Regions from separate parts of the Sneathiella aquimaris genome, predicted to be linked through region 2. Evidence: riboswitches for the same ligand, from Rfam matches in the RefSeq annotation. Region 2 holds a riboswitch; the other holds the start of a gene.

Region 1 (11,143 bases), 210 kb from region 2:
TGCGTTGCAAGGAGGGGATGTCTACCGGGTGAATGGCCTGATTAATGATTGCGGGAAGATCGTCGGTGAGGGCAAAGAGCCAGTAGGCTGGTTCGATGTCTCCACGTTAAAAGAGCCATATCGGATTGAAGGCAAAAAAACGATGGGGTTGGAACTGGCAGAGCAATTGGGATGGCGACTCCCGGATGTTATTTTTTATCCTACAGGCGGCGGAACTGGCCTTATCGGCATGTGGAAAGCATTTGATGAACTGGAAGCCATCGGCTGGATCGGGTCCAAGCGTCCTAAAATGGTTGCCGTTCAAGCAACAGGCTGCGCTCCGATTGTAAAAGCGTGGGAAAACGGGGCGGAGCATGCCCCCCTTTGGGAGAATGCGCATACAGTCGCGGCGGGTATTCGGGTCCCCGTTGCCGTCGGTGACTTTATGATCCTTCGTGCCGTCCGGCAAAGTAAGGGATTTGCCATTGCGGTTGAAGATGAGGCAATTATGGAAGCGCAGAAGCATGTAGCACAGACAGAAGGCGTTCTTTTGTGCCCGGAAGGGGCCGCGACTTACGCCGCGTATCGGCAGGCTTTGAAGGACGGGCGCGTGTTGGGATCTGATCAGGTGGTCCTGTATAATTGCGCCACAGGACTGAAATATCCTATGGCGCCGGTGTCACAGTCACTGGATCGACATCAGCCTATTGACTATTCTCGCCTTTAATTACTGTAATTCATCCGCCTTCTGGCACTGTTTTGATTTGTTCGGCAAGACGTGGATCTGGTGGGCAAATCCGTTTCCGTCGCTGAGGGTGACGGAGGCAAAACCTAGCATGGCGATGAGGTCCAGAAAGGTCAGTTCTTCAGGGGCACTGGAATTTGTAAAAACGGGTGTTGTTCGGGCGCTTGTTGAAAGTTCCGCCAGAAGTGCCCGCGCACGATAAACTGTGTCCAGATAACCATCCTGCTTAGAGACCACCAGTAGTTTGTCTGATGTCGATCCCTTGGCAAAAACCGAGTAGGGCGATGCATACGGCTGCTTTGACATGCCGGTTTTGATACCAATAATAAACCCGACCCTTTTCTTTTTGTCCACATTGGGCAATGCGTTTACATGCGCGCAATAGACCTCAATCCTTTGTGGTGCCGGGTAATAGTAACCGATATACCGGTCAGACTTTGCATAAGCGGCCTGTCCGCCGCTGAGCAGAGCCGTCAGGGTCAGAGCAAGAAAAAGGGTGACATGTTTCATACCGGTCTCTCATTGGAATTGGAAATCAGGTACCGGCATAACAGAAAATAAAAGGGGGCGATAAAGAAAAATGCGCTCTTCAGTGTATTTCTATCGATGCCCACCCGCCATCAGCAAGGCTTTTGGATGCCCCCTCAAACGTCCCATTGCATAGGTTCCAAGGAAAGGTCCGATTGCCAATGACATGAAGGCGACCTCCCACCCGAAATTCGAAACAAACACCGGGATCAAGTGAATGGTGACCAGGCTGATTAAAAATCCAGTGCAGGTTTGTATGGTCAGCATCGTGCCGATCATGTTGGGGGGGCTCAATTCGATTACGCAGGTCGAAAATTGTGCGGAATCTGCGATAACAGAAATTCCCCAGATCACACAGATAATGGTCAGAAATACTGGGTGGGCCCCAAAAAACAGGCCAATTAGAAGGGCGCAACTACCACTTGTCATCATCGCAGCCATTGTGACTGTTGTTCGTCCGTAGCGGTCGGCCAGCTTGCCAGAGACCAGACTACCCGCAGCGCCGATCCCGATTGTCGTGAAGGTTAAAATATTCGCCAGTATGCCTGGGTTTTCTTCCCCTGAAGTTCGAAAGCTTTCCAGAAGGAAAATTCCGATCCAGGCCCACATGGCATAGAGTTCCCACATATGTCCAAAATATCCAAAATTGGCATAGCGAATGGCTTTGTCTTTCCAGCCCTCCAAAGCCAGTGTGACTTTGAACGGAGGCGCTTTTGGAATCGGGTGTCCCAAATCGACAAACTGAATGATGATACTGGATAAGAAAGCGAGGCTGGAACTCCCCACAAGGGTGAAACGCCAGTCCAGCCAGTCAATATTCACAAGATTTAAAAGGTGAGGCAATGCGCTTCCCAATGTGAGTGCCCCAACCAGCAGTCCAACCAGTGTCCCGGCATCATTTCGGGCCCAGGTTGCGATCATCTTCATACCAATGGGATAAATGCCCAGCATACTGACACCGGTTACCAGCCGTAAAAGAATCACTGTGTTGGACAGCGGATCAAGGAGAAGAATGCTGATATTTGATAGGCTGGCGACTAAGACGCTGATCGTAAAAATCTGTTTGGGTGGAAATCTGTCGGCAATCGAAAAAAGAGCACTGATAAAGGTTCCAATGACAAAGCCAATTGCAACACTGCTTGAAAAAAGAGACGCATGAAAGTCGCCAATGGTGAATTCTTCTTTCAAGGCTGGAATAAGCGCTGTGGCCGAAAACCAGAGGGAAAGTGCAAAAATTTGCGCAATAGACAACAAGGCGACAGATCGCCATTTTTTCTGAAGCTCAAGGGGCATATAGGACATAGACATTCTTTGATCTATAGAGATCGGGTATTCGGATGGCAAAGTTTTTCCCGGTTTTTCAGCAGAGGTTGACGCTTTTTTGAACGTGAGATTTCTGGTGAGGATCCTGTCTCGCACTTTTCTCTTGTTTTCCCGTCCCTTTTTCGCGATAACGCGCCATCTTTTCAAGGCAGGGCAGTAGCCCTTGCATCAGGGCTGTGAAAATGTCGAATATTTCTGAAATTGTTGAAATGCCGCGTGGTGACGCAAAGGTGGAAAAGCCAGATTATTTTGTCGAAAAAGACGGAATGATTTTCGCTGGAACCCACCTGATTGTTGACTTGTGGAAAGCCACAGGTTTGAACGACAAGGAATTGATCGAAAGCACCTTAACCGAATGTGTTCATGTTTCCGGTGCGACACTGCTTCATTTTCACATCCATCAGTTTGAACCGAACGGCTTGTCCGGCGTGGCGGTTCTTGCCGAAAGCCATATCAGTTTTCACAGTTGGCCTGACAAGGGGTATATGGCCCTTGATATCTTTATGTGCGGAAAAACAGAGCCACACAAATGCATTCCGTTGCTTAAAAAAGCGTTTCAGCCGGAAACCGTGCAGATTAATGAAATCAAGCGAGGCATTTTGACATGATGGAGGTTTTTGACGAAGGGCTTCATAGCGGTGTTAATCTGGCACTGGATGTGGGAACGGTTCTGTATCGGGATAAAACAGACCTGCAAGATCTTATCATTTTTGAAAACAGTACTTTTGGCCGTGTGATGTCGTTGGATGGTGCGATCCAGACAACGGAAAAAGACGAATTCATCTATCATGAAATGTTCGCCCATGTCCCCATTCTGGCGCATGGCAACGTAAAACGGGTCCTGATCATTGGTGGGGGCGACGGGGGCGCGGCTCGTCAGGTTTTAAAGCATCGCAATATTGCCGTCACTTTGGTTGATATCGACCGCTCTGTTATTGATCTGTCGATAAAATACCTCCCAAGCATTTCAAATGGTGCCTTTGACGACCCCAGACTGGATCTTGTGGTTGCTGATGGGTGTCAGTTTGTGAAGGAAACGGATCAGAAATGGGATGTTATAATTATTGACTCAACCGACCCACACGGCCCGGGCGAAGTTTTATATACCCAAGAATTTTATACCGATTGCAAGTCCTGCCTGACGGCTGGCGGTGTAATCGTTACGCAGAACGGCGTGCCTTTTGTTCAGGCAGAGGAGCTGAGAAATAGTTATGATCGTCTGGGACTTCTGTTTCAGGATGTCAGTTTTTATATGGCAACAATTCCCAGTTATGTCGGCGGTCCGTTGGCCTTTGGATGGGCGACCGACAACAAGGAATTGCGAAAGCTTTCTGAAGCAACGCTTGCGGACCGGTTTCTAGACGCTGATATTGAGACCGGTTACTATACGCCAGATGTTCATAAAGCGTCTTTCGTGCTACCAATCTACGTCAAAAAAATCCTGACAACGACCGAGTAACGGCTAACATTCCACAACATTTACTGCCAGACCGCCTTGTGATGTCTCTTTATATTTACTGAGCATATCAATGCCTGTTTGGCGCATTGTTTCAATAACTTCGTCAAGGGATACCACATGAGTGCCGTCGCCTGACAAGGCCAGGCGCGCCGCGTTGATGGCTTTCATTGCGCCCATTGTGTTGCGTTCGATGCAAGGGATCTGGACCAGTCCGCCAATTGGATCGCAAGTCAGACCAAGATTATGTTCCATACCAATTTCAGCGGCGTTTTCGACTTGCTCATTTGTGCCCCCAAGCACGGCAGCCAGGGCACCTGCCGCCATGGAGCAGGCAACACCCACTTCGCCCTGACAGCCAACTTCAGCCGCAGAAATGGATGCGCGTTTTTTGTAAATTGAACCGATGGCCGCTGCAGTCAAAAGGAAGTTTCGAATACCTTCTTCGTTTGATCCCGGGCAAAAACGTTCATAATATTTCAAAACAGCAGGAATGACACCGGCGGCACCATTGGTTGGCGCTGTGACAACACGGCTTCCAGCAGCGTTCTCTTCATTGACTGCAAGGGCATAAAGATTGACCCAGTCCAGAACGGTCAGCGGATCGCGGGACGCGCGTTCAGGGTTGGCCATCAATTCCTTGAACAGGGCCCCCGCACGGCGTTTGACGTTAAGACCACCGGGCAATATGCCCTCCGCTTCGCAGCCACGCCGAATGCAGGCCAGCATCGCCTGCGAAACGCTATCCAAAAATTCGTTGGTTTCATCATCACTGCGCCAGGTGGTTTCGTTCTGACGCATAATTTCAGCGATGCTAAGGCCCGTTTCCTTGCCAACCGCCAGCAGTTCAGCGGCAGAGGTGAACGGATGCGGCATCTTAATATTATGACCTTTGGTTTCTGCCCTGTCTCCTTCATTGTGAGAAACAACATAACCGCCGCCCACAGAGAAATAGTCTTTTTCCACCAGTAGATCCCCATCGCTGGTATAGGCACAAAAGCGCATACCGTTTGAATGTTCCGGCAGCATTTCATCTTTCAGGAACAGCAGATTTTCATCCTCAAAAAAGGGAATATTTTTCCGTCCTCCCAGATTGAGAAGGTTTTCTGTCCGAATTTTATCAACTAGTGGGGCAATCGCCTCTGGGTCAATCAGGGAGGGGCGTTCGCCAGACAGTCCTGATAGAATAGCAATATCAGTTCCGTGACCGTGACCGGTTAGCGCAAGAGATCCGTATAATTCAACCAGGACCCGCGCTGTGTTATCGAATGCCTCAACGGCAATAAGATGATCGACAAATCTTTTGGCCGCACGCATCGGTCCAACAGTATGGGAGGAAGACGGCCCAATACCGATAGTATAAAGGTCTGTCACACTTATATTGACATCAAGCTGTGAGGTGGGCACGGGATCAGTGTTTCTCGGCTTCGCTGGGATAACCGGTGTTACACTTCCTAATCCTGCTTTTTCAATTTCCGTCATATCGGCATCCTCATACCCTGTGACCTTGCGGTCTACCTGTTAGATGATGCCCCCTCTGTCCGTGGACCTGAAAGATTACCGGATGATGCCGGGTACCTCTTCGGTGGAGCCGGATATTCTACCGACCCTCTCTCCAGAGCCTCTATACCTGACAGTTCATTTGCCTGAGAGTTTCCGGGGCGGTTGCTCCTTCGGCGCCGATTAAACGGGCTCTCCCGTCAGGGATTTTAGAGGTGCCTGATATTACAGGCGGGTTGACCCTATGAGGCTAGGCAATAAGCGTCAAGTTTTATTGAAGAATCGCCAAACATTTGCCCGCTACCATCCGTTAGAGCGATCCCAATAATCGATTACGGCGGGCGGCACCTGATCGTCGAGAATGTGATATCCAGGATAGGCTGCCGCCGTTATGCAAGCATGATTTGGCAGGATTCGAAACTGTGTCCCGATTGGAAAATCCGTCAGGGATCTGTTTGAGTTATCCAATGAAATCAAGCCATGCTCCTGATTGGTTGACGTCACCCATAACCCGTCGATCGGTTGGCCCGTGGTTGCGTCGCAAACGCATCCGTAATGCGGTTCACCAAGACGGTTCTTTTTGCCTGGATCCGTTGATAACGCAAGGCTGCCCGCGTCTATTATAAGCCTGTTCCCAGACTTGTTGTGACTGATGACTGTTGTCAAAATTGACAAAGCGATATCGTTTGTCTGGCACACGCCGAGGGCTTCCATGACCATATCCTGAAAAACATAAACGCCCGCACGGTATTCCGTTACCCCCTCAAGAGTTGCGGCATAGGTGGCTGTTGGCGTTGAACCTGCACTGACAACCGGGCAGGGTAGGCCTGCGTTTCTAATGCGCTGGGCGGCGGTTGTGATCGAAATGCGTTCCTGTTCCGCCATTTCCTGAAGTTCCTGTATGGTTTGGCAATAGTAAGAACCGCCAGAATGAGAGAGGACACCCTTCATTTGAGTTCCACTTTGTTCGTTTAGGAATGCGGCTATTTCAACAATTTCCGGCGCTTGTGGGGGGAGGCCCGCACGTTTTCCATCGCAATCAATTTCGATGAGGCAAGGAAAGACAGCTTGCAGCTCCTCCGACGATTGGGCGACCATTTTTGCAGCCTCCAGTGTATCCAGAATAAGTGTCATTGACGCGCCTTGATCCTGAAGCTGTTTTATCTGTGTTAATTTTTGCGGCGCGATTGACACCGCATACAGGATGTCAGTGTGGCCATTGTCTAAAAAATAGCGCGCTTCGTGGAGGGTTGAAACGGTGATGCCATTTTGCGTGATATTGGGAATCAGTTCGGCGACCCGCGCTGACTTGCAGGTTTTCAGGTGAGGCCTCAATGGTGTGGATAGGGTCGATAACCGTAAATCCAATTTGTTGATATTGGCGATAAGTTTGGTTTTTTCCAAAAGCAAAGTAGGGGTGCTTAATTCACCGAATGACACACTTCTCTCCTCGGTTAAGTCTTTAGCGCAGTTTCGCATTGCCTGACTTTTTAACAGGTGGTCTTATTAATAAAACCGATGGCGAGAGTATGGGTTAGTTCGAGGGGAAGCGAAAGTGGCAAAAGTGTTATTCGGCTGGGAATTTGGGGCTAGCCTCGGGCATATTTACCCACTCCTTCGCATTGCTGATGTTTTGAAAGCCAAAGGGCATGATATTCTGTTTGCCTGTCGCGATGTGACCCAGTGTTATGATGTTGTCAAAAAGCATGGCTATTCCATGATACAGGCGCCTTACTGGAAAAATCCGCCGATTGCGAATGTGCGAGGAGTTGCAACACCCAGTTACGCCGATGTTATCGCACGGCAGGGTTTCGGGTATCCGGAAATCTTGCGTACCATGATGTCCGCATGGGACGATTTGGTCACGATTGCCAAACCTGATTTGATCGTTGCTGATCACAGTCCGGGCCTCAACCTGGCGATTGGCGGGCGTGTGCCGATAATCAATATTGGTAATGGCTTCACTCTTCCGCCTGCCTCTTTAAAAGAATACCCGCCTGTCATAACAACGGGTAAGCCTCTGGTGAACCAGCAGAGATTGCTTGTGCTTTTCAATAAGTTACGTCGTGAAAAAGGGCTCAAACCCTATCGCTATCTGCCAGAGGTTTTTAACAGTGAGGGGCAATTCGCATGCACTCTACCTCAACTGGACCCCTATGATGGGTTAAGGGAAGTGCCGGTGTGCGGGCCGTTGGAAGTTTCTCTTGAACCTGCAAAATTGCCTGAAGACGATCATATTTTCTTGTATATGGCGAATGAGGCGGCAGATAGTGAGATACTTTTAAACGTCTTGCAGAAAAGCGCGGTTCCCACCACCGCTTATATTCGAGGCGCAAGTCCAGAGCGAACTCAGCGATACCATTCCGAACATCTGAAGATGCTTGAAAAACCAGTGGATTTTGCCAGGATGCTGCCCAAAGTAAGCTTGGTGCTGCATTCTGGAGGTGGGGGGACAGCGACCTCTTGTTTGATGACTGGTCGGCCGCAAATCATGTTTCCAAGACAGTCAGAATCAAATTTATCAGCAAGATTGATCAAAGCACAGGGACTAGGAGACAGAGTGCCTTCTGGGGCGAATGAAGCAGAGATATCTGCAATTATCAATGGAGCACTGGGAAACCATGACATGAAGCAGCGCTGTGCTGATATTTCCATCAGACTGTCAAAAGGGGACTGGAAGCAGGCAATTGAAAAAATAACGATCTGCGCGGAAGATATTCTCCTCAGCACATGATCGCTATTTCGTTAATTCTCACGCCAGATTGTATTTAAGAACCCATAAAGGGAGCAGCGCGGCGACTTCACGACTGCTTCCATCCAATTCAATGGCAGTTTGTTTTTCTTTCAAGTCAATCCGCACGATCCGACCATTGAACTGACACATTTCGGAGGTTCCATTTGGACCAAAAATACCTTTGACGGGCTTATCCAATGCGGCATTTTCCAAGAGGCCATTTACCAGGATCCCGTTGAGGGACCAATTTGTCGTGGCAAATTGTTGACCATTGATTTCCACTTGAAGCATTGGACTGGAAACCCGAAAGGAGTCACGCTGTTCAAATCGATTGGGAACAGAAGTGCTAAGTTGTTGAGCGTGTAGCAAGAGAACCTCCAGACATAAAATAAAGTATGCTTCGTTCAATGCAGACATCGTGCCAAAACTAAGAATATTTTCCTATTCGATTGGCACGCGAAGTTGTTTCCACAGAACGACCCGTTTAAGCGCTTCTTGTTTTTCTATATTTGACAACTGTTTAGCTAAGAGGGAAGTCGCGCGGCGAATGCGGGCTTTCAAGCTTTTGTTCCGGGCTGTTTCCTGTGATAGCGTGAGCCACTTCATCGCCTCTACTTTATCCGCGGGCACAATTTCCCCAGCGCGGTATAGCTCTGACACGGCCAATTGACTTTCAGAATCACCGTTTTCGGCTTTAGAAAGCCACCGGTTTAGTTGTTTTTTGTTGAGCTCATCCAGTTGTTTTCGGATCTGTCCCAATTTTACAGTTGCACCGGGATAATTTTGCCGGGCGGCAAGTTCATACCATTTCAAGGCAGAAGAAAGGTTCCTTTTTGTCCCTTGCCCGGCTTCCAATAAAAACGCGACATTAAACTGAGCATCCGGGTCCCCTTGTTTGGCGAGGTCAAGCCATAGCAAAAACGCTTCTTGATGACGCCCTGCCTTGTAAGCGTTTGCGGCCGTCTTATCGGCTTCTGAAAACGCGGCGGTGAAAGTTAGTAGGGTGAGTAATGAGATCATTACAAACAGGTTCAGTCTTTTTTGCAACGGGGCCCCTCCCTCAGATAGGGTCAGTGTGCAGAAGATCCGTAGTTGGCGCAAATATAAACACCGTTGGAATATCAGTGCGATTCTGAATTGATAGCTCTTTAAAATTGTATTGAACGTTTATGAGCCATCGAAAAGTAGAAAAAATAGGTCAGTGGAAGCATGCTCAATAATTTTTTTAGGAATTATTCTTTTTGCAATTTGTAATTAAAGAACTGATTTTTATCGATTTTTTGAAATAAAATGAAATTTGGATGCAAAATTTTGATGATTTGTCAAAAATGACAATTTGTCATTTAGGCTGAAAGCTGATAATAATATTGGCAAGCGAGGTAACTGGACGAAAAGATCCAAGCCAAACTTAAACCGAGTAGCAAGAAGCTGAATAATGAGTGCTTCCAATAAAGAACTTTGTTCTTTTAATCCGGGAGGAGGCGCAATTTGGACAACACTAAAATTTAGGGCTGTCCTGAAAAATAATCCGGCAGTTTTTGTTTACTGAAATATTTAAGTGTCCATTAAGAGGCATGACCAAAAACAAAAAGCCGAGGCCACGGCGTCAACTAACTATAAGGCCTGCAGATCTAGACAACCTCCATCCTGACCGGTGGAGGTAATTCTTTTTTGGGAGCGGCAAAACGAGTTATTCCGCAGATACAGCGAAACTTTTCCGGGCCTTCTCTTCATGAATGATGTCGCGAATATGAACGCTGCATTTCGCGCATTGGGGCGCGGCGCCTAGACTGTGATAGACATCCGGGACGGCACTGATACCGGTTGCAATCGCGCTTTTTACATCACGATCTGTAAACCCATTACACAAGCATACATACATCCGCATTTCCTTACAGTATGAAAATGATAATCATTCTCAATATATGGGATAGTTAAGAATGATTGTCAATACTATATATGCCTGGCTTCGGTATTTCAGGGAAAAGGGCACAAAAAAAGCAAGGCATGAGAGCCTTGCTTTTTTCCGGCTTCTTAAATGTCCGGTTTTACTCTGTGTAGCGGCGCACCAGTTGCTTGCCTAAAGAGTTCATGTGGACCTGATCGGGCCCATCAGCCAAGCGAACGGTTCGCGCATATGCAAAGGCTTCCGCCATAAAGGTATCCTGGCTCAAACCCATTGCTCCATGCGCTTGCATCGCGCGATCTATGACCGTTTGTGCCATGTTCGGTGCGACAATCTTAATCATCGCGATGATGTCTTTTGCGTCTTTGTAGCTGCCTTGGTCCATTTTGTCGGCGGCTTGTAGCGTCAAAAGGCGGGCCTGTTCAATTTCGCAGGCTGATTTCGCAATGTCTTCGCGAACTGAACCCTGTTCACTTAACTTTTTGCCAAAGGCAACGCGATTTTCAACCCGTTGACACATTAGCTCAAGGGATCTTTGGGCGCATCCGATCAGGCGCATGCAATGGTGGATGCGGCCTGGGCCTAGCCGACCTTGTGCGATTGCAAAACCTGATCCTTCTTCTCCAATAAGGTTGGAGGCGGGAACACGAACATTTTCAAACAGGACTTCCGCATGCCCGTGAGGGGCGTCGTCGGAGCCGAATACTTTCATTGGGCGGACAATCGTGACGCCGGGTGTGTCTTTGGGAACCAAAATCTGTGATTGCTGTTGATGGCGGGGGGCGTCTGGATCTGTTTTACCCATAACGATCATAATCTTACACCTTGGATCAGGAGCGCCGCTGATCCACCATTTGCGACCGTTTATTACATAGTCGCCTCCGTCGCGCTTTATTTCTGTCTGAATATTGGTTGCGTCTGACGAGGCAACAGCGGGCTCGGTCATGGCAAAAGCCGAGCGGATCTCGCCTT
Region 2 (11,143 bases):
GACCGGGTCCCCACCCAGAATACCCCAAGGCAAGAAAACTGCTGTCTGGTCCATTTCCTTCTGCCATGCATTGGAGCATGTCTAACGTCGCGGTGAGGGCAATGCCTTGACCTATTGGAATAGTTGTTTCGTGCACAAGATCGGTTGAATGAAGGACAAAGCCTCGTTCTGTTTCAACCGGGCCGCCAAAGTGGATATGTGGATTAGTTGACCTGGCGGTAACCGGAATATCAAGTTGGTCGAGCAATTCCTTAAAGGAAAGGACGCCCAGATCCTTGTTTAAGACAATGCCCATGGCACCGTCTTCAGTATGCGAGCAGAGCAGAATGATGGAGCGTTTGAACCGCGGGTCGGGCATTGTGGGCATTGCGACCAGTATTTGACCTTCGAGATATCCTGTATCAATTTTTGTGCCTGTCATGATCTCTCTTTAGTTTTTGTGTTTAACCCTCATCATATCGATGAAATAATTGTGACGTGCAACCTGAGCATATTGCCCTATATTTTAAAGCATTACGAACTCAATAACTATTAATCTGGTGCTGGGCTTTTAAAAAATGAAGAAGAAAATTCTGGTTTTTATCGGAAGCGTCACTTCTTTCAGCGTTTTATTTTTATCTTTACTGGCGTTTGCTGCGCAAGGGCAGGTATCAAAAACGAACCTGATTTCAGGCGTTCAGGCCGTCGGCGATGATGCAGTTATCATGATGGGACTGCATATTGCGTTGAATAAAGGATGGAAGACCTATTGGCGAAGTCCAGGGGATGCCGGTATCCCGCCGCAGTTTAATTGGTCAGGATCTGAGAATATCGAGAAGGTGGAAGTTCTTTGGCCCAAGCCTGTCGAATTTAGCAGCGCTGGCCTTTCATCCTGGGGATACAAGGATGAAGTTGTCTTTCCGTTACGGGTGACGTTAAAGCAGCCGGGTCAAGCCGTTCGGGCCAGTCTGGATGTGTTTTACGGTGTATGCGAGATGGTTTGTATCCCAGTGAAACAGGAAGTTGCCCTCAGTCTGCCCCAAGGACCTGCCGAAACGTCGAAGGATGCACCGCTAATACAATTATTTGCTGAGCGGGTTCCGTTGTTACTGTCGATGTCAAACCAGGTTCATGATATGAAGGTTGAATCAAATGGAACACAGGGACTGACAATTACAATCAAGTCTGACCTTCAGTTTAACAATCCGGCTTTAATCCTCGAAGGGGAACAAGGGGATTTTTTCCAGATTTCGCCTAAGACCACTAGTCAAGCAGCGGGCTATCTGGTTTTTACTGCGACAGCCGACCTTGCACGCAAAGGGCCGCCCTTAAAAGGGCGGAAAATAACCGCGACAATTCTCGATAAGGGGGTTGCTGTTGAAGGCCAAATAACTGTTAAATAGATCTATTGGATTATGCGGATCAGCCAGGTTACAAGGCAAGATCTGTAAACTCGAGTGAAGAAAACAAACTACCACATAGGGAAAAAAGTATGACAATCAAAGTAGGCGATAAACTTCCAGCAGGTGAATTGATGGAAATGACCGGAAGCGGTCCTGCAAAACTCTCTGTTGAGGAAATTTTTGGCGGTAAGACGGTTGCTTTATTTGCTGTTCCGGGCGCCTATACCCCAACATGTTCTGCAAAACATCTTCCAGGTTTTGTTGATAATCTTGAGTCTCTGAAGTCAAAAGGCGTTGATGAGGTGATTTGCCTGTCCGTCAACGATCCTTTTGTGATGGCTGCATGGGGTCAGGCGCAAGCGGCAGGTGAAGTTCGCATGCTCGCCGATCCAGATGCTGCATTCACCAAAGCAATGTCTGTTGAATTTGACGCGTCCGGCGCTGGTCTTGGTGTTCGTTCTCGCCGTTATTCTATGCTGGTTGAAGACGGAACAGTGAAACAGCTCAACCTGGAAGAAACAGGCGGCTTCGAGGTTTCTGATGCAGAAACTTTGCTCGGCCAGCTATAAGGTATATTCTTAATATATGACGAATGGGGGAAGAGCTTGCTCTTCCCTTTTTTCTATCGAACTGTTTCCATTCCCTGGTTTGCGAGCTCATCAGCTTTTTCGTTACCGGGGACACCGGCATGCCCCTTAACCCATTTCCATTCAATTTGATGACGGGCAATGGCGTCGTCCAGCAAGACCCACAGATCCTTGTTCTTGACCGGTTTCCTGGCGGCCGTTTTCCAACCGTTCTTTTTCCAGTTTACCATCCATTTTGTAATGCCATCCTTGACATAAGTGCTATCCGTATGCAGTTCGACAACTGATGCGCGTTTAAGTGCGTCCAACGCTTTAATAGCCGCGGTTAATTCCATACGGTTATTTGTGGTATCGGCTTCGCCTCCGCATATTTCCTTGATTTTACCGTCACATTCCAGCATCGCGCCCCATCCGCCCGGACCGGGATTTCCAGAACATGCTCCATCTGTGTAAATAACTACTTTTTTACCGCTCAAAATGACACCTTTAGGGATGATTTCTAAGTTCAGACCCTTCCTAACACATTCATAGATAAAGGAGGTCTGTAAAATTTGATGCAATTAACAGAATATTAGGTGCTTTTTGTCAAAATCGAAGACTAGGAACAAAGTCTTGATAACGGTAACGGCTGGGAGCTCCCATGAGCACAACACAAAAGAAGATGTATTCTGCAGAAATCAGGCAGCTTCAAAAAGATGGCAACGAAACACAGAGTTCTGTCGTGGGGGAAGGAATAAGCCAGCAACAATACCAGGAATTGCTGGATGCTATTAACTCTGTAAGAGAGGACATCAATAACGCTGATCCATCTTCTGCTGCCACGGCTGCAGTCAATGAAGCCGTGATGGAAGATTTCAAGAAAGAATTCGCCGAATCACTCCAGTTGAAAAGTGAGCTTGAAGAGTTATCACGTGTCATTCTGGACACTCGGCGCGAAATCGCGTCTTTGAACGCTCATGATTCCGGCCCTAAAATCCACGCAATGACCGACCAGTTGGACGCCGTTGTTGGCGATACTGAAGGGGCGACTAACGCAATCCTTGAAGCGGTAGAGGTTATTGAAGACAAAAACGAAAGCCTTCAGTTGAACGCGACAGATCCTGACGAAATTGAAATTACCGAAGGCATTAGCAACGCGATAATGAAAATCTATGAAGCCTGTAACTTCCAGGACATTACAGGGCAAAGAATTTCCAAAGTCGTTGGCACGCTAAAATTTGTCGAAGACCGTATCGCTGCCATGATCGATATCCTTGGTGGAGATGGCGAACTGGCAGAAATTGAAACAATCAGCCAGCCGTCTCGTATGGACGGTGAAGTTGAACTTAGTGGACCAACTGTCGAAGGCCACGAAATCAGCCAGGACGAAATCGACGCCCTGTTCGATTAAGGAAGGTCGATACCAAATTCTGCGACGGATTTTACGTCTCGCAGAAAGCGGATTTTCTGTAAATATTCTGACGGGTCTTTTGGTTTTACCAAGGCCCCGTCAATCTGATTAATCCAGTCATACAACCGTGTTAGATAAAATCGCATTGCTGCCCCGCGAGATAAGAGGGGGAGGGCTTGGAGTTCGGTTTTTTCCAATGGCCGGGCGCGTTGATAGCTGTTTAGAAGACGCCGGGCCTTTGTAATGTTAAAGCTCGCATCACTTTCAAAACACCAGGCATTCAGGCAGACAGCAATATCGTATGCCAGGAAATCATTGCAGGCGAAGTAATAGTCGATAACGCCGCTAACCTGACCGTTCAAAAAGAAGATGTTATCCGGAAACAAGTCTGCGTGAATGACACCTTCTGGCAGATTTTCAGGCCAGTTTTTCTCCAAATCGCCAATTTCTGTGGAGATCTCGCTGATTTCCCGTTTTGAAATGAGGTCGATACCCTTACTGGCAAGACTGGCCTCAAAAAGGGGACGCCAGCTGTCTATGGTCAAAGAGTTGGGTCTTTGTATTTGAAATCCGCCACCCGCAATGTGTAAATCAGCCAGTGAACGCCCCAGCAGGGCACAGTGTTCAGGGGAGACGCGCCGCATCGACCGGCCTTCAAGAAATTCGATTAAGGCGGCAGGTTTGCCCGCAACGCGGGACAGGCTGTCACCGGTTTTGGTTTTAACCGGGCGCGGCGAAACATATCCATGATCTGCAAGATGTTCCATCAATCCGAGGAAAAAAGGCAGGTCTGCTTCATTTACCCGTTTTTCGTAGATCGTTAGAATATAATGTCCAGTTTCTGAATGAAGCAGAAAATTGGAATTTTCGACCCCTTCCGCGATCCCCTTACAGGACAGTATCTCGCCTATGGGATAATCCCCGGCAATCAGATCAAGATCATCGTCAGATATGTCGGTGTAAACAGCCATGGTGGTTCTGCCATTCCTATTCTTATTCGCTCACATTTTCCAATTCGCGCGGAAGTTTGAACGTTACATGCTCTTCGGTCTTTACAACTTCTTTTATGGTTACGTCATACCGTTTTGCAAAAGCATCAGTTACCTCTTCAACAAGTGTTTCCGGGGCAGAAGCGCCGGCTGTTATCCCAATCGTCTGGCAGCCTTGCAGATTGTCCCACGGGATGTCCGTCGCCCGTTGAACCAGTGATACATGCTGGCAGCCGATCTTTTTTGCAACTTCCACCAAACGCATGGAATTTGACGAGTTTGGTGCGCCGATGACCAGAATACCATCACATTGCGAGGCAAGTTCCTTTACGGCGGCCTGCCGATTGGTCGTCGCGTAACAGATGTCTTCTTTCTTGGGTGCCGCGATTGACGGGAAACGGCGGCTTAACGTCGCGACGATGTCTCTAGTTTCATCAACAGATAAGGTTGTTTGCGTCAAATAGGCAAGCTTGCCATCTATATTTTTTGGCTCAAAATTCTCGGCATCCGCAACCGTTTCGACCAGACTGATTTCTCCCGCGGCCAATTGTCCCATTGTGCCAATGACTTCCGGGTGCCCTTTATGGCCAATCAGAATAATTTCCTGACCGTCCTTTTTGTGCCGTTCTGCCTCCCGGTGGACTTTGCTGACCAGTGGGCAGGTTGCATCAATGAAGAACATTTTCTTTGCTTCTGCCTCGGCTGGAACTGACTTTGCAACACCGTGCGCGGAGAAAATGACAGGGACGTCAGCGGGGACATCTGACAGTTCATCAACGAAAACAGCCCCCTTTTTTTCCAGATTTTCAACCACATAACGATTGTGAACAATCTCATGGCGGACGTATACGGGAGCGCCATATTTTACCAACGCTTTTTCAACGATTTGAATCGCTCGATCAACGCCAGCGCAGAATCCGCGCGGAGCGGCGAGAAGAAGAGTTCTTTTTTCACGTGTCATACCATCCACCTCCGGCAGAAATAGCTGAATTATTCCTGCTTTTCAGAATTATCCAGCAACAATGCGCCGCGTCGCTTGCTAAAAGGAGCCGTCCATCCTAAATTCGGCGAATTAGTACATCAATTTCCAGATGAACACCAGTGTGAGACGTACTAATCCGGTCATAGAATTTGGAATAATGAAAGAAAAGCAGGGTATGATACGTTTTTTCAGTCGCGGAAAACTTGTAGCTTCGATGATTTCACTGTCTTTGTTAAGCGCGTGTAGTGGATCTTTTGATGCGGCCCTGCCAGATATTTTTAACCCAAATAAAGTCGTCCTGCCGTGCCCTGCCGTTTCAGTTCTGCCAAACGCGGACACAATTACCGTTTTTCAGGATGGCCCGGGCCGCGATCTTGTCGATGTCGAATATGAGGGGATTATCGCACCTGTCAGCGGGGAGTGTTTTTATGAAAATGATGATACCGAACTGGTCGTGGAGTTAATTTTGCGAATTGGTGCGATCAAAGGGCCGGCGGCGAAAGGCCAAACCCATACATTCCCGTTCTTCGTTGCGATTGCAGACAGCTCACGCCGGATTTTGACAAAGAAGATCCTGCAAAGTCCGGTAGAGGTTGCAGAAGGTCGGCGTCGGGGTGCTGTTCAGGAAGAGATTGTACAGCGAATCCCTTTGCCAACCAATCGGGACGGCCGTGATTATACGATCGTTTTAGGACTGCAACTCACCAAGGAAGAGCTGGAATATAACCGTAACAAAGTCAACTAACTACGGCACCGGGACGCGGACCCGCTTTCAAAAACGACTTATCGTCAAATGACCTTTCGAACATGTTCAAGGAAGGAAGAAACATTGTCTTCCAGTCCTTTTGAATGTTCCTGAAGGGTGTCGGCTTCGGTAAGGAGTTTTTTACTGGTGGCGGAGGTTGCCTCCGTCGATACTTTTACAGTCTTGATATTATTTGACACCGATACAGTGCTTTCAGAGGCACTTGCAACACTTTGCGCAATCTCCTGAGTGGCCGCATTTTGCTCATCCATGGCCGAGGAAATGGCGGTGACAGCATGGTTGATATCGCTGACCGATGAATTGATTGTCTCCATGGAAGAGACGGCTTCATCCGTCGCGTTTTGAATATCAACAATCTGCTTGCTGATATCTTCGGTTGCCTTTGCTGTTTGATTGGCCAGATTTTTAACTTCGTTGGCAACGACCGCAAAGCCCTTACCCGCATCGCCCGCCCGGGCGGCTTCGATGGTGGCATTCAAGGCCAGAAGATTTGTCTGGCTCGCGATATCCTCAATCAGCTTCACAACTTCGCCAATTGATTGGGCGGCGAGTGCCAGACCTTTGATTTTCGTATTTCCGCTATCGGCCATTTGCGAGGCCGTTTGGGCATTTTCAAGAGAGTTCCGAACTTGTCGTCCGATTTCCTGAATAGAGGCTGACATTTCTTCAGCTGAACTTGCAACCGTTTGAAAGTTAGAGGAGGCATTTATCGCAGCATTGTTGACATTATCGACCTGTGTTGCCGCATCACTTGCATGACTTGAAAGGAGATCGGCTGAATGGTGCAACCCTTCGGCGCTCTCATATATTGATTTTGAGACGCTGCCGATTGTGTGTTCAAACTGATAAATGACGTCGCTGAATTCATTCGTTCGATGCTCAAACATGTTTGTGCATTCATTAATGGTGGCAGCCGTGCGCTTGAAAGCACCATCCATGTCAAAATCAATAATTCGGCGGTAATATTTCTGGTCGGCCACATGTTGCATGGATGCTGCGGCTTCCCTCATAAAGGCATCAGTCCGATCTGCTAATTCGTTGATGGACCACATTAATTCAGTGAGCTCGGTGCCTTCTTCTATGTGGGAAATTCGGGCTTCAAAATCACCCACGGCCAGTCGTTTGCAAATATTTTCAACTTTTTTGATTTCGTCAGCGGAATGGGAGGGAGTTTGAAATCCGGTATGGGTCATATCGCCCGCCCGTGCTTCCAGCATCAATCTCATATTGTCCCGCTCCTGCATCGCTTTTCGGGCATCCCGCCTGAACTTAATTGCGACAACAGCCACTGCCACCAAAGCACCGACAAATGCAATGGACATGAAGTTGAACGAATTTTGAGTATACAGGTAAATCGCGAAGGCCGCACTGGTAACAAGGGCGGCTCCAATTACGGGCGAAATGGATTTAAAGAGAGAAGAGCCATTTGTCATAGTTGCCTCCTTGATCCTGGATAAATGTTGAGAGCAAGCCAAGGGAGGCATTTAATCCTTCTTTCGGCGACGAATGGGATTTCTCTTCGGCAACAAGTTTCTGATAGAAGGGGGCGATTATTTTGGTGACGATGTCTGGATCGACGGCCCGCCTGTTGGAATGGTATCCGACTGTGACGTCATCTTGAACAGAAGGGGTTACATGAGCGAAGACCCAGTAGTAATCACCGTTCTTGCACAGGTTTTTAACATAGGCAAAGACTTCATTGCCTTTTTCCAGCTGATCCCACAAATAATGGAAAATCGCTCTTGGCATATCTGGATGGCGGATCAGGTTATGTTGGACCCCAAGTAGTTCCGGTTCGGAAAAATCTGATATCTCCATAAATTTCCGATTTGCGTAGGTAATTTTACCACTGAGATCTGTCTTACTGACAATGATTTCTTTTCTGCCAAGATGGCGTTCCTGATCTGTGGGCGGAGTGTCTGGGCGCATTCTGTTTTAAACCATCTTTGTTTCACAGTTCTATTTCCCCCACAGTGGCTCAAAATGGTTAATACTTTGTAATATTATTAATTTACTGTTGTTAAAGGCAGCAAGAAAATAAAGATCGAAATGATCTTAGTTCGCAGGAAGGTCGTTTGTTCGTTTGACAGAACGAAAAGCTTGGCTATTATCACGGCTTCATACAGATGATCCCTGCGGGAGAGATGGATTTATCCATCGCCGAAGGAGCAACCGCCCCGGAAACTCTCAGGCACCCGGACCGCAGGGGGATGAAACTCTGGAAAGCAAATTACCGTTGGTAATTTCACCGAAGGGGTAAGCGTTAGAATCCAGTAGGATTCGCAACGTCAAATCTCTCAGGTCCTTAAGACAGAGGGGGTTGCTTTCGGTACAAGTGTATCGCGGCATAACCTCTTTGCTGGATTGAGATTTCTTATGGTAAACACTTCTGATGTTAATCGGACCGTTCTTTACGACCTTCATATAGAGCTAGGCGCCAAAATGGTCCCCTTTGCCGGGTATGATATGCCTGTGCAATATCCTGATGGAATTATGAAGGAACATTTACAAACCCGCGAATCTGCCGGGTTGTTTGATGTGTCTCATATGGGGCAGGTAGTGATCACCGGGAAAGATCCTGCAAAATCCATTGAAAAGCTTGTTCCCGGCGATATCCAGTCCCTAAAAGATGGCGAAATGCGCTACAGCTTTTTTACAAATGAGCAGGGCGGTATTCTGGATGATCTTATTATCACCCGCCGCGAGAATGATCTGTTTGTTGTCGTGAACGCTGCCTGCAAAGAACAGGATATTGCCCTTCTAAAAGACGGATTGGCGGGAGAGGCCGTTGTTGAAGAACTGACAAACCGGGCTCTTGTCGCTTTGCAGGGCCCAAAAAGTGCCAGCGTTTTAGCGCGTTTTAATCCGGAAGTGGCGACTATGCCATTTATGAGTTTCAAGGAACTCGAGATCGATGGCATCCCGTGCTTTGTAACCCGGTCAGGGTACACAGGTGAAGACGGGTACGAAATTTCCATTCCAAATGAAAACGCCGTTGCAATTTGCAAGAAACTCCTCGCAGAGGAGGAAGTCGCCGCCATTGGTTTGGGGGCGCGAGACTCCTTACGTTTGGAGGCAGGCCTGTGTTTGTATGGCCATGACCTGACAACAGAAACAACGCCCGTGTCAGCGGGCCTGTTATGGGCAATCAGCAAACGGCGACGGGAAGAAGGCGGATTTCCCGGCGCCGATATTATTGTAAAAGAAATTGCGGACAAGCCAGCCATGAAACGCGTTGGAATTCTGCCTGAAGGGCGGGCACCCGCAAGAGAACATACAGAAATTGCAGATATGGACGGAAATGTTGTCGGCGAGATTACGTCCGGCGGATTTGCGCCCAGCCTGCAGGCACCGATTGCCATGGGCTATGTTCCTTTGGGACTCGCAGCTGCCGGAACAGAAGTTCAACTTATTATCCGCGGAAAAGCAAGGGCGGCAAAAATCGTCAAGATGCCGTTTGTCGAACAAAGATATTACCGGGGCTAAGTCCTCAAACCTGAAAATTTAGATTGAATTTGGGAAAATCAGATGAGCATTAAATATACCAAAGATCACGAATGGATTTCCATTGAGGGTGACATCGCGACCGTCGGCATTAGTGATTACGCACAGCAGCAACTGGGCGATGTCGTTTTTGTCGAAGTCCCCGAAGTGGGCGCTAACCTCGGAAAAGGGGATGAACTTGCTGTTGTTGAAAGTGTTAAAGCGGCATCAGAAGTTTATGTTCCAGTTGCCGGTGAAGTTGTTGAGGTGAACGGTGATCTTGAAGATACGCCTTCTCTGGTAAATGACGAAGCGTTGGGCAGTGGCTGGTTTGCAAAGCTTAAAGTCGCTGACGCCTCTGAACTGGACGATCTGATGGATGAAGATGCGTACAAGTCTTATATTGAAGGTCTTGGCTAATGAGATATATGCCGCATACCGCTGCCGAAAGGCAGGCGATGCTGGAAAAAATCGGTGTTGGGTCGGTTGATGATCTCTTCGTTGATATTCCAGAGGACGCTAGACTGAAAGGCCTGTTGGATTTGCCTAAACATGCACCCGAGATGGATGTGGATGCGCAGATGCAAGCCTATGGCGCGAAAAGTCTTTCGCCGACAAAAGCCCCCTTTTTTCTAGGGGCTGGTGCTTATCGACATCACGTTCCTTCGGTTGTTGATCATTTGATACAGCGATCAGAGTTTCTGACTGCCTACACGCCCTATCAGCCGGAAATCAGTCAGGGAACGCTGCAGGCGCTGTTTGAATTTCAAAGTCAGGTGGCATTGATCACCGGAATGGATGTGGCAAACGCTTCCATGTATGACGGTGCAACATCCTGTGCGGAAGCCGTCTTGATGGCATGTCGTGTGACACGGCGCAAAAAAGCAATCCTGTCCGGTAATCTGCATCCGCATTACCGCGAAGTTACTCAGACAACGCTGCAATATACTGATTTTGAAGCTGTCGAATATCCAACAGTCCCAATGGGAGATGAGGATTACACAGCGGGTCTTGGAAAAGATATTGCCTGTGTTGTTGTTCAGAACCCGGACTTCTTTGGTCGTTTGCAGGATCTTAGTGACCTTGCGGAACAATGCCACGAAGTCGGGGCATTGCTGGTCGTTGTTGTGAACGAAATTGTATCACTGGGCGCGGTAACACCGCCCGGAGAGATGGGGGCTGATATTGTTGTGGGTGAGGGACAGTCTATTGGCGTTCCTTTGTCTTATGGGGGGCCTTATGTTGGTCTGCTTGCAACGCGCGATAAGTTTGTCCGGCAGATGCCCGGCCGGCTGTGCGGCGAAACAACGGATCAAGAGGGAAAACGCGGTTTCGTTTTAACCCTTTCCACGCGAGAGCAGCATATCCGCCGAGAAAAGGCGACCAGTAATATCTGTACCAACGCTGGTTTGTGTTCATTGGCGTTTAGCATTCACATGAGCCTTCTGGGAGAAACTGGTCTTGCCAAGCTTTCAGAAATCAATCATGGCGAAGCGGTTACGGTCGCTGAAGCCATTGATTCTTTGGAAGGTTTTGATGTTCTGAACGACACTTTCTTCAATGA

What was found. Region 2 has a riboswitch for glycine ahead of gcvT (glycine cleavage system aminomethyltransferase GcvT). Riboswitches for the same ligand answer to the same signal wherever they lie in the genome.
Region 1: linked by a shared signal. The riboswitch ahead of OIR97_RS04415 (L-serine ammonia-lyase) and the one ahead of gcvT (glycine cleavage system aminomethyltransferase GcvT) in region 2 are both predicted to bind glycine.

Annotation. Positions count from the first base shown of each region.
Region 1 is NZ_CP112881.1:957,777-968,919, forward strand. It holds gene OIR97_RS04390 (threonine synthase) at 1-706, shown strand, start outside; gene OIR97_RS04395 (hypothetical protein) at 707-1,234, opposite strand; gene OIR97_RS04400 (MFS transporter) at 1,325-2,560, opposite strand; gene speD (adenosylmethionine decarboxylase) at 2,758-3,183, shown strand; gene speE (polyamine aminopropyltransferase) at 3,180-4,034, shown strand; gene OIR97_RS04415 (L-serine ammonia-lyase) at 4,038-5,513, opposite strand; glycine riboswitch at 5,567-5,652, opposite strand; glycine riboswitch at 5,656-5,741, opposite strand; gene OIR97_RS04420 (alanine racemase) at 5,832-6,971, opposite strand; gene OIR97_RS04425 (glycosyltransferase) at 7,087-8,265, shown strand; gene OIR97_RS04430 (hypothetical protein) at 8,284-8,634, opposite strand; gene OIR97_RS04435 (tetratricopeptide repeat protein) at 8,707-9,312, opposite strand; gene OIR97_RS04440 ((2Fe-2S)-binding protein) at 9,956-10,147, opposite strand; gene OIR97_RS04445 (acyl-CoA dehydrogenase family protein) at 10,314-11,143, opposite strand, start outside.
Region 2 is NZ_CP112881.1:1,164,322-1,175,464, forward strand. It holds gene OIR97_RS05300 (YqgE/AlgH family protein) at 1-421, opposite strand, end outside; gene OIR97_RS05305 (protein-disulfide reductase DsbD domain-containing protein) at 558-1,382, shown strand; gene OIR97_RS05310 (peroxiredoxin) at 1,472-1,951, shown strand; gene rnhA (ribonuclease HI) at 2,005-2,445, opposite strand; gene OIR97_RS05320 (protein phosphatase CheZ) at 2,610-3,359, shown strand; gene thrB (homoserine kinase) at 3,356-4,330, opposite strand; gene ispH (4-hydroxy-3-methylbut-2-enyl diphosphate reductase) at 4,353-5,309, opposite strand; gene OIR97_RS05335 (hypothetical protein) at 5,506-6,075, shown strand; gene OIR97_RS05340 (methyl-accepting chemotaxis protein) at 6,120-7,529, opposite strand; gene OIR97_RS05345 (PAS domain-containing protein) at 7,504-8,025, opposite strand; glycine riboswitch at 8,223-8,309, shown strand; glycine riboswitch at 8,313-8,412, shown strand; gene gcvT (glycine cleavage system aminomethyltransferase GcvT) at 8,473-9,582, shown strand; gene gcvH (glycine cleavage system protein GcvH) at 9,625-9,999, shown strand; gene gcvPA (aminomethyl-transferring glycine dehydrogenase subunit GcvPA) at 9,999-11,143, shown strand, end outside.